Regions from separate parts of the Pseudomonas sp. Con_6 genome, predicted to be linked through region 2. Evidence: predicted binding sites of a transcription regulator. Region 2 holds the regulator's gene; the other holds the start of a gene.
What was found. Region 2 encodes sigma-54, which starts transcription at its own class of promoters, with help from an activator protein. Its sites were predicted from a motif close to ANTGGCATNNANNTTGCTNT; they were not measured.

Region 1: AC5QPF_RS22825 (flagellar basal body rod protein FlgF) is a predicted target of sigma-54. The motif match lies at 1,775-1,794, and genes of this name have one in related genera.

The regions. Positions count from the first base shown of each region.
Region 1 covers NZ_CM182011.1:5,128,861-5,135,555, reverse strand. The annotation lists gene flgE (flagellar hook protein FlgE) at 1-1,278, shown strand, start outside; gene AC5QPF_RS22830 (hypothetical protein) at 1,351-1,533, shown strand; gene AC5QPF_RS22825 (flagellar basal body rod protein FlgF) at 1,852-2,592, shown strand; gene flgG (flagellar basal-body rod protein FlgG) at 2,639-3,424, shown strand; gene flgH (flagellar basal body L-ring protein FlgH) at 3,473-4,168, shown strand; gene AC5QPF_RS22810 (flagellar basal body P-ring protein FlgI) at 4,181-5,290, shown strand; gene flgJ (flagellar assembly peptidoglycan hydrolase FlgJ) at 5,303-6,505, shown strand; gene flgK (flagellar hook-associated protein FlgK) at 6,516-6,695, shown strand, end outside.
Region 2 covers NZ_CM182011.1:5,869,401-5,876,095, reverse strand. The annotation lists gene AC5QPF_RS26510 (ZIP family metal transporter) at 1-455, shown strand, start outside; gene AC5QPF_RS26505 (HPr family phosphocarrier protein) at 531-803, opposite strand; gene rapZ (RNase adapter RapZ) at 823-1,677, opposite strand; gene ptsN (PTS IIA-like nitrogen regulatory protein PtsN) at 1,681-2,145, opposite strand; gene hpf (ribosome hibernation-promoting factor, HPF/YfiA family) at 2,158-2,466, opposite strand; gene AC5QPF_RS26485 (RNA polymerase factor sigma-54) at 2,548-4,041, opposite strand; gene lptB (LPS export ABC transporter ATP-binding protein) at 4,215-4,940, opposite strand; gene lptA (lipopolysaccharide transport periplasmic protein LptA) at 4,940-5,467, opposite strand; gene lptC (LPS export ABC transporter periplasmic protein LptC) at 5,454-6,026, opposite strand; gene AC5QPF_RS26465 (HAD hydrolase family protein) at 6,035-6,556, opposite strand; gene AC5QPF_RS26460 (KpsF/GutQ family sugar-phosphate isomerase) at 6,556-6,695, opposite strand, start outside.

The sequences.
Region 1 (6,695 bases), 740 kb from region 2:
GTGACTGGCAACAACATCGCCAACGTCGCCACCAACGGTTTCAAGTCTTCCCGTGCGGAATTCCAGGACGTCTACTCGGCGAGCAAGCTGGGTGTCGGCAGCAAGACTGTCGGTAACGGCGTGAGCCTGGCGGCGATTTCCCAGCAATTCGGCCAGGGTGATGTGAACAACACCGGCAACGTGCTCGACATGGCGATCCAGGGGCAGGGTTTCTTCGTTCTCAGCGACAATGGCTCGCTCGCGTACACCCGCGCCGGTGCTTTCCAGACCAGCAAGGACAGCTATGTCGTCACTTCCGATGGTCTGCGCCTGCAGGGTTACGCTGCCGACGAAAACGGCAAGATTCTGACGTCCAGCCTGACTGACCTCAAGATCGATACCCTGTCGCAGCCGCCGAAGGCCACCAGCCTGGTCACCCAGGGGATCAACCTGAACTCCGAGGCCACCCCGATTCCGTTGCCGGGCGCGACGCCGCCTGGCCCTACTTTCGTGCCGACCGACGAAAACACCTACACCAAGAAGTTCTCGACCGAGATCTACGATACCCAGGGCAACAAGCACACCCTGGAGCAGTACTATCGCAAGACCGACCAGAACACCTGGACCATGTACTCCCTGATCGATGGGCGCAATCCGCAGAATCCGGCCAGTGCCACGCCGCTGGTGGGGACCATGACCTTCAATTCCGACGGCAGCATCAAGACGATGACCGGTTCGGTGGCTCCGGACGACAGTTTCGCCGTGGTCAATAATGTCTTTACCGTGAAAAACTGGGTTCCGGCGACCTACAATGCCACCACCGGTACCTGGGGCTCAAACGGCTCCGCCGGCAATGCCGCCGGTATCCGTCTGGACATGAGCGCGACCACCTCCTACAACACTGATACCGCTCGCAAGCCACCAACCCAGGATGGTTATGCCACGGGCCTGCTGTCGAGCCTGAGCATCGACTCCACGGGTGTCATGTTCGCCAGCTTCAGCAACCAGCAGTCCCGTGCCATCGGCCAGGTGGCGATTGCCAGCTTTGCCAACGAGCAAGGTCTGGAGCAGATGGGGGGTACGCGCTGGAAGGAAACTTTCGCCTCCGGTAGTCCTGGCATCGACACGCCGAAGACCGGCACCCTGGGTTCGATCGCCTCCAACTCCCTGGAAGAGTCGAACGTCAACCTCACTCAGGAACTGGTCGAACTGGTCAAGGCGCAGTCCAACTACCAGGCGAACGCCAAGACCATTTCCACCCAGAGCTCCATCATGCAGACCATCATCCAGATGACCTGATGCTGGCTGGGTAGAGTGAATACGAGCCCCTTCCCGGTCCGGGCGGGGGCTTGTCGTTTCAGTGAGGTGCGAATGAAGCGCTATCTGATTGCCGGGGTGCTGGTCCTGGCGGCGGTTCAGGCCGTGGCGGCCATGGCGCCGTGGTATCGCTGGGAAAGCCAGGCTGACGGGCGACTGGTGTGTGCCCAGCATGCGCCGGGCGAAGGCTGGAAGCGCTTTGCCGGGCCGTTCAACAATGCCGGGTGCCGGCCCTGATCTCTTGGCTGATCTTGCGGGCCTCATCGCGGGCAGCACCCGCTCCCGCAGGGTTTGGAGTCGTCGCGGACCTTGTGGGAGCGGGCGTTGCCCGCGATGAGGCCCGAAAGGAAAACGGAAGGGCGGGATCTTGCCGCCACCGGCAATGCCAGCGCCGATAATTTGTCTTTTCCTTCTGCTACAACCTTCCCTGAAACCGGCAATGCCCCGAAAACACGGGTCTTTTCCCGGTTGATCAAAAACTGGATCGAAAATTGCTTTATCGCTCGACAGCAGCGGTGAACGGCAAGTGTTCGCCAGCGCAGCGGAGGATGACTTGTGGACAAGATGCTTTACGTGGCCATGACCGGTGCCAGCCAGAACGCGCTGGCGCAGAAGGCCCATGCCAACAACCTGGCGAACATTTCCACCAGCGGTTTCCAGCGTGACCTGGAGCAGGCGCGCTCGATGCCGGTGTTCGGCGACAGCTTTCCGGCGCGCGCCTATGCCATGACCGAACGCCCGGCCACCGATTTCACCCCCGGTGCGCTGCAGGAAACCGGCCGCGACCTGGATGTCGCCGTCGGCGGCGACGGCTTCATCGCCGTGCAGGCCCCCGATGGCAGCGAAGCCTATGTGCGCACCGCCAGCCTGAATGTTGACGCGGTCGGCGTCCTGCGCGCCGGCAATGGCATGCCGGTGATGGGCAACGGCGGTCCGATCGCCGTGCCGCCTGAGCAGAAGATCGAAGTCGGCCAGGACGGCACCATCTCCATCCGCGCCATGGGTGAAGGCCCGCGGGTGATGGCCGAGGTCGACCGGATCAAGCTGGTCAATCCCGACCTGAAGACCATGACCAAGGGCCTCGATGGCCTGATCCATACCAAGAGCGGCCAGCCCGCTGCCGCCGACGCCAATGTGCAGGTGGTTTCCGGTTTCCTTGAGGCCAGCAACGTCAACGCCGTGGAAGAGATGACCTCGGTACTGGCGCTGGCCCGACAGTTCGAGCTGCACGTAAAGATGATGAACACGGCCAAGGAAGGCGACGAAGCCATGGCTCGGGTTTTGCAAATCAGCTAATTGACACAGGCGTAGCGCCGTAAAACAGGCGTACCAGGAGAACAGCATGCTTCCGGCTCTTTGGGTCAGTAAAACCGGTCTGTCCGCCCAGGACACCAACCTGACCGTCATTTCCAACAACCTGGCCAACGTTTCCACCACGGGCTTCAAGCGCGATCGCGCCGAGTTCCAGGACCTGCTGTACCAGGTAAAACGCCAGCCAGGCGCCCAGTCGACCCAGGACAGCGAGTTGCCGTCGGGCCTGCAAGTGGGTACCGGTGTGCGTATCGTCGGCACCCAGAAGAACTTCATGACCGGCAGCCTGCAGACCACCGAGAACCCGCTGGACCTCGCGGTCAACGGCCGCGGTTTCTTCCAGGTCCTGCAACCGGACGGCACCGTCTCCTACACCCGTGACGGTACCTTCCACCTGAACTCCAACGGCCAGATCGTCACCGCCAACGGTTTCGCCCTGGAACCGGCCATCGTCGTGCCGCCGGACGCACAGACCTTCACCGTCGGCCAGGACGGCACCGTATCGATCACCACTGCCGGCAACCCGGCCGCGCAGATCATCGGCAACATCCAGACCGCCGACTTCATCAACCCGGCCGGCCTGCAGGCGCTGGGTGGCAACCTGTTCCTGGAAACTGCCGCCAGCGGCGCGCCGCAGATCGGTACCCCGGGCCTGAACGGCTTCGGTACCACCATGCAGCAGACCCTGGAGAACTCCAACGTCAGCACCGTGGAAGAACTGGTCAACATGATCACCACCCAGCGTGCCTACGAGATGAACTCCAAGGTGATTTCCACCGCCGACAGCATGCTCCAGTACGTTACCCAGAACCTGTAATTGACGTGGGCAAAGTCGTTTTCACCGTTACACCGTGAGGTCAGAGTCATGAGCCGTTTGTTGTCCGTAGTCGCCCTGGGGGGGGCGGTGTTGCTGGCTGGTTGCGTCGCGCCGACGCCCAAGCCCAACGATCCGTATTACGCGCCTGTGTTGCCGCGTACGCCCCTGCCGGCGGCCGCCAACAACGGCTCGATCTACCAGGCCGGGTTCGAGCAGAACTTCTACAGCGACCGCAAGGCGTTCCGGGTCGGTGACATCATCACCATCACCCTGAACGAGAAGACCCAGGCGAGCAAGAATGCCGGGTCCCAGATCGCCAAGAACAGCAACGCCAACATCGGTCTTACCTCGCTGTTCGGTTCCAGCCTGACCACCAACAACCCGGTGGGCAGCAATGACCTCAGCCTGAGTGCCGGCTATAGCGGCACCCGGGGAACCAAGGGCGACAGCAAGTCGGCCCAGGGCAACACCCTGACCGGCTCGATCACCGTGACCGTGGCCGAGGTGCTGCCCAACGGCATCATCGCCGTGCGCGGCGAGAAGTGGATGACCCTCAACACCGGCGACGAGCTGGTGCGGATCGCCGGCCTGGTACGGGCCGATGACATCGCCACCGACAACACCGTGTCCTCGACCCGGGTCGCCGATGCGCGCATCACCTATTCGGGTACCGGGGCCTTCGCCGATGCCAGCCAGCCTGGCTGGTTCGACCGCTTCTTCCTCAGCCCGCTTTTCCCGTTCTAGGTTCGGGTGACCATGCTCAAGTTCAAGCAGTTCGTAGCCACGACCCTCCTGCTGGTCGTGGCGTGCAGTGCCCAGGCCGAGCGCCTGAAGGACATCGCCAGCATTTCCGGCGTACGTTCCAACCAGTTGATCGGCTATGGCCTGGTGGTGGGGTTGAATGGTACGGGTGACCAGACCACCCAGACCCCGTTCACCCTGCAGACCTTCAACAACATGCTTTCGCAGTTCGGCATCAAGGTGCCGCCAGGTTCGGGCAACGTGCAGTTGAAGAACGTTGCAGCCGTATCGGTGCACGCCGACCTGCCGCCGTTCGCCAAGCCGGGTCAGGTGGTGGACATCACCGTTTCGTCCATCGGCAACTCCAAGAGCCTGCGTGGCGGCAGCCTGCTGATGACCCCGCTCAAAGGTATCGACGGCAACGTCTATGCCATCGCCCAGGGCAACCTGGTGGTAGGCGGCTTCGACGCCGAGGGTCGCGACGGTTCGAAGATCACCGTCAACGTTCCGTCGGCCGGTCGCATTCCCGGCGGCGCCAGCGTCGAGCGTGCCGTGCCCAGCGGTTTCAACCAGGGCAACAGCCTGACCCTGAACCTCAATCGTCCGGACTTCACCACCGCCAAGCGCATCGTCGACAAGGTCAACGAGCTGCTCGGTCCGGGTGTGGCCCAGGCCGTGGACGGCGGGTCGGTGCGGGTCACTGCGCCCCTCGATCCGGGCCAGCGCGTCGACTACCTGTCGATCCTGGAAAACCTTGAGATCGATCCGGGTCAGGCAGTGGCCAAGGTCATCATCAACTCGCGTACCGGTACCATCGTCATCGGCCAGAACGTCAAGGTCTCGCCGGCGGCGGTGACCCATGGCAGCCTGACCGTGACCATCACCGAAGACCCGATCGTCAGCCAGCCTGGCGCGTTCTCCAACGGTCAGACTGCCGTGGTCCCGCGTTCCCGGGTCAATGCCGAGCAGGAAGCCAAGCCGATGTTCAAGTTCGGCCCGGGCACCACGCTTGATGAAATCGTCCGTGCCGTCAACCAGGTGGGCGCCGCGCCCAGCGACCTGATGGCGATCCTCGAAGCCCTGAAGCAGGCCGGTGCGTTGCAGGCCGACCTGATCGTGATCTGAGGACGCCGGCCCATGGACATGCCCAAGAGCCAGATGTTCAGCACTGCCGATAGCGGTGCCTATACCGACCTCAATCGCCTCAACTCGCTCAAGGTCGGTGACCGCGACAGCGAGGGCAACCTGCGCAAGGTGGCCCAGGAATTCGAGTCGCTGTTCCTCAACGAAATGCTCAAGTCGGTGCGTTCGGCCACCGACGTGCTGGCCAAGGACAACCCGCTCAACACCGAGACCACCAAGCAGTATCAGTCGATGTACGACCAGCAGTTGGCGGTGAGCCTGTCCCGCGAGGGTGGCGGCATCGGCCTGCAGGATGTGCTGATGCGCCAGTTGTCCAAGCAGAAGGCCAGCGCGCCGAATACCAGTCCGTTCCCGCGGATCGATACCGAGCAGCGCGCGCTGTGGGCGAGCAAGGTGGCGGAGCCTGCGCGCAAGGCCGAAGAAACCGCCATCACGCGCAATGACGTGGCGGCCCTCAATTCGCGGCGCCTGGCGCTGCCGGGCAAGCTCACCGATCGCCTGTTGGCCGGTATCGTGCCGTCGGCGGACGCCGCTGCGGCCACCACCAATACCGCTGCGATTCCAGGCCGCACCACAGCCATGACCGATGCCGTGGTCAAGGGTGACTGGCAGCCGGCGCAGACCTTCGCCGCCCCCGGCGCGACGCGCATCTATGGCCGCGCGGTGGCCCAGCCACCTCTCGCGCCGGCGAAGAAGGCCTTCGATTCCAGCGACGATTTCGTCGCCACCATGCTGCCGATGGCCGAGCAGGCCGCCAAGCGCATCGGTATCGATCCGCGTTACCTGGTGGCCCAGGCAGCGCTGGAAACCGGGTGGGGCAAATCGGTCATGCGCTCTGCCGACGGCAGCAGCAGCCATAACCTGTTCGGCATCAAGGCCACCGGCAACTGGCAGGGCGGTGAGGCGCGGGCGATCACCAGCGAGTTCCGTGACGGCAAGTTCGTCAAGGAAACCGCAGCGTTCCGTTCCTACGATTCGTACCAGGACAGCTTCCACGACCTGGTCAGCCTGCTGCAGAACAACGCGCGCTATCAAGAAGCGGTGAAGTCGGCCGATAACCCGGAACAATTCGTGAGAGAGCTGCAAAAGGCCGGGTACGCAACCGACCCGGACTACGCGAGCAAGATCTCTCAGATCGCAAAACAGATGAAGTCGTACGAAAGCTACGCGGCGCTCAGCCCAACGACGAAACTATAAGGTTTGAACCATGGCGAGTTTGATCAGCATCGGGATGTCGGGACTTGGGGCCGCTCAGTCGGGCCTGCACACCACAGGTAACAACATTGCCAATGCCGACGTGGCCGGCTATTCGCGCCAGCAGAACGTCCAGACCACGACGGGTTCGGTCCGCTATGGCCAGGTGTTCATCGGCACCGGCACCACGTTG
Region 2 (6,695 bases):
CTGGCCAGCCGGTGGTGCCGGCGCGGATCTGGGTGTTCGTCATCGCGATCATCGCCCACAACATCCCGGAGGGCATGGCCATCGGCGTATCAGCCGGCGGTGGCATGTCTGATGCCGACAGCCTGGCGATGGGCATCGCCTTGCAAGACGTGCCGGAAGGCCTGGTCATCGCGCTGGTGTTGGCTGGCGCAGGGATGGCGCGCTTCCAGGCGTTCCTGATTGGCGCAGCGTCGGGGCTGGTGGAGCCGGCGGCGGCCGTGATCTGTGCTTGGCTGGTGAGGCTGGCCGAGCTGGCGCTGCCACTGGGCCTGGCCTTTGCGGCAGGGGCCATGTTGCTGGTGGTAACCCAGGAGATCATTCCGGAATCGCGGGCCAATGGGCATCATCGATTGGCGAGCCTGGGGCTGTGTGTCGGGTTTTGCTTGATGATGGTGATGGATACGGCGTTGTCCTGACCCTGCCATCGACTGCGCATGTTATAGAACTGCATGAAAAAGCCCGCCAATCGGCGGGCTTTTCGTTACAGGCGATCACTCGCCTTCGTCAAACCGGTTGTTGATCAGTTCGATCAGTCCATCCAGCGCGGCCTGGTCCTGTTCGCCCTCGGTCAGCAGATGCACCTTGGTGCCCTTGCCAGCCGCCAGCATCATCACCGCCATGATGCTCTTGCCGTCCACCAGCTTGTCCGGTGCGCGCCCAACCTTGATCGTGCAGGGAAACTTCCCGGCCACGCCGACGAACTTGGCGGCGGCGCGGGCATGCAGCCCCAGCTTGTTGATGATCTCGATTTCGATTGCGGGCATCGCGGGGGGATCCTGTGGGCTAGAGGTCGCGGTGACGGACCTGAACATTCTTCAAGATGGGTTGCAACAACTGGCCCAGGCGTTCGGTCAGGTAGACGGAGCGATGGTGACCGCCCGTGCAACCGATGGCGACGGTCACGTAGGCGCGGTTGCTGGCGGCGAAGCGCGGCAACCATTTCAGCAGGTAGGAGGAGATGTCCTGGAACATTTCTTCCACGTCCGGTTGCGCGGCGAGGTAGTCGATGACCGGTTGATCCCGGCCCGAGTGCTCGCGCAGTTCCGGCTTCCAGTAGGGATTCGGCAGGCAGCGCACGTCGAACACCACGTCAGCATCCACCGGCATGCCTCGCTTGAAACCAAAGGATTCGATCAGGAAAGCCGTGCCGGGTTCCGGCTGATTGAGCAGGCGCAGTTTGATCGAGTCACGCAACTGGTAGAGGTTCAGATTGGTGGTATCGATCTTCAGGTCCGCCAGGTCGGCGATGGGCCCGAGCAGCTCGCTCTCGACCCGGATTGCTTCGGCCAAGGAACGGTCCGGGTTGGTCAGCGGGTGGCGGCGGCGGGTTTCGGAAAAACGTTTGAGCAGGGTTTCCTCGTCGGCGTCCAGGTACAGCACATCGCACTGGATGTGGCGGGCACGGGCTTCGTCGAGCAGCTCGGGGAATCGCGTCAGGTGACTGGGCAGGTTGCGGGCGTCGATCGACACCGCCACTCGCGGTTGCAGCAATTCGGTATTGATCAATGCGCTCTCCGCCAACTGCGGAAGCAGGCCGGCGGGGAGGTTATCGATACAGTAGAAACCATTGTCTTCAAGGACATCGAGGGCCGTACTTTTGCCGGATCCGGAACGGCCACTGACAATGATCAGGCGCATGGCTCAGCTTCCGTTCTGTTCGTCCAGGACAACCTGGTACAGGGCGGCGCTGCTGGTGGCGGCGCGCAGCTTGTCACGCACGTCCTTGCGGTCGAGCATGCTGGCAATCTGGCGGAGCAGCTCGAGGTGTGCATCGGTGGCGGCTTCCGGTACCAGCAGCACGAACAGCAGGTCTACCGGTGCGCCGTCGATGGCGTCGAAATCGATGGGGGCGTCCAGATGCAGCAGCGCGCTGATCGGACTGGTGCAGCCCTTGAGGCGACAGTGTGGAATGGCGATGCCATTGCCGAAGCCCGTCGAGCCGAGTTTCTCCCGGTCGATCAGGCTCTTGAACACGTCCTGGGTGTCCAGTTCGGGAACTTCCTTCCCGATCAGGTTGGCGATCTGTTCGAGTACGCGCTTTTTACTGCCGCCCGGCACGTTCACGAGGGAACGGCCGGGGGTCAGAATGGATTCAAGTCGGATCATGGATGAGGGGGATCAGCGGGCGGCTGCACCTTGCAGCAGACTTTGCTGTTTTTCCTTGTGTTTTTTCAGTTGGCGGTCGAGCTTGTCGGTCAGGAGGTCGATGGCGGCATACATGTCTTCGTGCTCTGCATTCGCTACCACTTCACCGCCAGGAATCTGCAAGGTCGCCTCGATCTTCTGTTCCAGCTTCTCGACCTTGAGGATCACCTGCACATTGGTGATGCGGTCATAGTGGCGCTCGAGCCGGGCGAGTTTTTCCCCGATGTAGGTACGCAGGGCCTCGGTGACTTCTACATGTTGTCCACTGATGTTGACTTGCATACTGCTTCTCCTTTGTTGCCGTGCATAAAGAGGCAGGTGTTGCGCCTGCCACTGAATTGCGATGGCACATCTCAGGGAAGGTCACATCAATCGCTTGCGTTCACTCGATGGTGCGATACCGAGGGACTCGCGGTACTTGGCGACGGTGCGACGTGCTACCTGGATGCCTTGTGCCTCCAGTAAACCAGCGATCTTGCTGTCACTCAATGGCTTTTTCTGATTTTCCGCGGCAACCAGTTTCTTGATGATCGCGCGGATGGCAGTGGACGAGCATTCCCCGCCTTCGGAGGTGCTCACGTGACTGGAGAAAAAGTATTTCAGCTCATAGATCCCGCGGGGGGTGTGCATGTATTTCTGTGTGGTCACCCGGGATATGGTCGATTCGTGCATGCCCACCGCCTCGGCGATGTCGTGCAGGACCAGCGGCTTCATGGCCTCGTCGCCGTGGTCGAGGAAACCGCGCTGGTGCTCGACGATCTGGGTCGCCACCTTCATCAGCGTCTCGTTGCGGCTTTGCAGGCTCTTGATGAACCAGCGCGCTTCCTGCAACTGGTTGCGCATGAAGGTGTTGTCGGCGCTGGTATCGGCGCGGCGGACGAAGCCGGCGTACTGCGGGTTGACCCGCAGGCGCGGCACCGCTTCCTGGTTCAGCTCCACCAGCCAGCGCTCGTTGTCCTTGCGCACGATCACGTCGGGGACCACGTATTCCGGCTCGCTCGACTCGATCTGCGAGCCGGGGCGCGGGTTCAGGCTCTGCACCAGCTCGATGACCTGGCGCAGCTCGTCTTCCTTGAGTTTCATGCGGCGCATCAACTGGCTGTAGTCGCGGCTGCCGAGCAGGTCGATGTAGTCACTGACCAGGCGCTGCGCCTCGCTCATCCATGGCGTGTTGGGTGGCAGTTGGCGCAGTTGCAGCAACAGGCACTCGCCGAGGTTGCGTGCGCCGATGCCCGCGGGCTCGAACTGCTGGATGCGGTGCAGGACGGCTTCGACCTCGTCCAGCTCGATGTCGAGCTCGGGGTCGAAGGAGTCGCAGATTTCTTCCAGGGTCTCGTCGAGGTAGCCCTGGTTGTTGATGCAGTCGATCAGGGTGACGGCGATCAGCCGGTCGGTGTCCGACATTGGTGCCAGGTTCAACTGCCAGAGCAGGTGGCTCTGCAGGCTTTCGCCTGCGGAGGTGCGGGTGGTGAAGTCCCACTCGTCATCGTCGTTGCTGGGCAGGCTGCTGGCGCTGGTCTGGTAGATGTCTTCCCAAGCGGTGTCAACCGGCAGCTCATTGGGAATGCGCTCGCTCCATTCGCCTTCCTCGAGGTTTTCCGCGCTGGGCGCGGATTGCTCGAAGCTGCTTTCCTGCGCTTCCGCGACCGGTTTGCTCTCGGCGTTGTCGGCCATGGGGTCGCTGTTATCGAAGTCGTCGCCTTCTTCCTGGCGTTCGAGCATCGGGTTCGACTCCAGGGCTTCCTGGATTTCCTGCTGCAGGTCCAGCGTGGAAAGCTGGAGCAGTCGGATGGCCTGTTGCAACTGCGGGGTCATCGTCAGTTGCTGGCCCATTCTTAGGACGAGCGATGGTTTCATGGCTGGGGCTTAACACCTTATTCGCCGGCGCGCATGCGCCATCTACTACACGGCGCGGGGCGCCAATTTTAAGCAAGATATATGCCTGAAATTGATGCGTTTGCCTAGAGCGCTGTAACAATTAAGCCGCAATAATGGCTGAATGCCAGCGCTCAGTCACTCCGGTACTTGGCCTACAGGCGGAACTCGTGGCCGAGGTAGACCTCTTTCACCAACTGGTTGGCCAGGATGGTTTCCGAATCGCCTTCGGCGATCAGTTGGCCATCGTTGACGATGTAAGCGGTTTCGCAGATATCCAGGGTTTCACGGACGTTGTGGTCGGTGATCAGCACGCCGATGCCCTTGGCCTTCAGATGATGGATGATCTGCTTGATGTCGCCGACCGAGATCGGGTCGACACCGGCAAAGGGTTCGTCGAGCAGGATGAACTTTGGCGCGGTGGCCAGGGCGCGGGCGATTTCCACGCGACGACGTTCGCCGCCGGACAGGCTCATGCCAAGGTTGTCGCGGATATGGCTGATGTGGAACTCCTGCAGCAGGCTTTCCAGCTCCTTGCGTCGACCGTCGCGGTCCAGGTCTTTGCGGGTTTCCAGGATCGCCATGATGTTGTCCGCCACAGACAGCTTACGGAAGATCGAGGCCTCCTGTGGCAGGTAGCCGATACCGGCGCGTGCGCGACCGTGCATCGGCTGGTGGCTGACATCCAGATCGTCGATCAGCACGCGGCCCTGATCGGCCTGGACCAGGCCGACGATCATATAGAAACACGTGGTCTTGCCAGCGCCGTTGGGGCCGAGCAGGCCGACGATCTGGCCGCTGTCGATGGACAGGCTGACGTCGCGCACGACTTGCCGGCTCTTGTAGCTCTTGGCCAGGTGCTGGGCTTTGAGAGTTGCCATTACTCGGCCTTCTTCTTCGGCTGGATCACCATGTCGATACGTTGACGTGGCGTCTTGATGTCTTTGCCGCCACGACCGGCGGTAGCGACCTGGGTCTTCGAGTTGTAGACGATCTTCTCGCCTTCGGTGGTATTGCCTGCGTTGATCACCCGGGCCTGGTCAGTGAGGATGATCAGGTCCTTGCCGGCCTGGTACTGGATCTGCTTGGCATAGCCCTGCATCTTGTCTGGCTTGCCGGGATTCTGCTGCTGCTCGAAATAGGCCAGGTTGCCAACCGAGGTGGCGGTGTCGATGTCACCGGCCTGGTTCAGGGTCACGGTCACGACGTTGCCTTTGATCATCATCGAGCCTTGGGTGATGATCACGTCGCCCGTATAGGTGGCGACCTTGTTCTTGTCGTCCATCTGGGCGCTGTCGGCCTGGATGCGAACGGGCTGCTCGCGATCGTTGGGCAGGGACCAAGCGCTCGCGCTTCCCAGTGCCGCGCTCAGGCTGAGCAAATAAGGGAGGGTTTTAACGAGCCTCATACTGTCCTCTTACGTTGGACAGCAGGTCCATCCTGCCGTCTTTCAAATACGCTTTCATTCCCTTGCCCGTAGTCACGCCACCGGCGCCGTCGATTCTAACGTCTTGCTCGGTTTGCGCATATTGCTTCTGCGGGAATACCGTCATGCGACTGGAGGTGATGATAGTGGTGCGATTCTGCTCGTCGGTGCGGGCCACGCGCACGGAGTCGATCAGCTCTACCTCGGTGCCGTCCGGGTTGACCTCGCCACGTTCGCTCTGTACGTGCCAGGGGAAGGTGGTGCCGCGGTACATCTGCAGGTCCGGCTTGGTCAGCAGGGTGACTTCGCTGGCCTTGAGGTGCTCGACCTTGTCTGCGGTCATTTCGTACTGCAGCTTGCCGTCGGGCAGGAACTGCACACTGTGGGCGTTGATGGCGTAGTAGTCGATGGCACTTTCGTCGACCTGCGCGACCGGCTGGTCGAGGAAGCGCTCGGGGACGATGTTCCAGTAGCCGATCGCCGCGAAAAGTGCGGCGATCACGCTGAACAGCGCAATATTGCGAATCTTCTTGCTGAACATGACGTGCTCTACAGGTAGTGGGCGTTTGCTGCTTCCAGGTTGCCCTGGGCTTGCAGGATCAGTTCGCAGAATTCACGTGCCGCGCCTTCGCCGCCGCGAGCCTGGGTCACGCCGTGGGCGTGCTCGCGGACGAACGCCGCGGCATTGGCCACTGCCATACCCAGGCCGACCCGGCGGATCACCGGCAGGTCGGGCAGGTCGTCGCCCAGGTAGGCGACTTCCTCATAGCTTAGGCCGAGCTGGGCGAGAAGCTCGTCCAGCACCACCAGTTTGTCTTCGCGGCCCTGGTACAGGTACGGGATGCCGAGGTTCTTCGCCCGACGCTCTACCACGGGAGTCTTGCGTCCGCTGATGATCGCGGTGGTCACGCCGGAGTTCATCAGCATCTTGATGCCCTGGCCGTCGAGGGTGTTGAAGGTCTTGAATTCGCTGCCGTCTTCGAGGAAATACAGGCGGCCGTCGGTGAGAACGCCGTCGACGTCGAAGACCGCCAGCTTGATGGCTTTGCCGCGTTGCAACAGGGTATTCATCACATCACTCCGGCGCGCAGCAGGTCGTGCATGTTCAAGGCGCCGACCGGACGGTCAGCCTTGTCGACGACTACCAGCGCGCTGATCTTGTGGTCTTCCATGATCTTCAGGGCCTCGGCGGCGAGCATCTCGGCGCGGG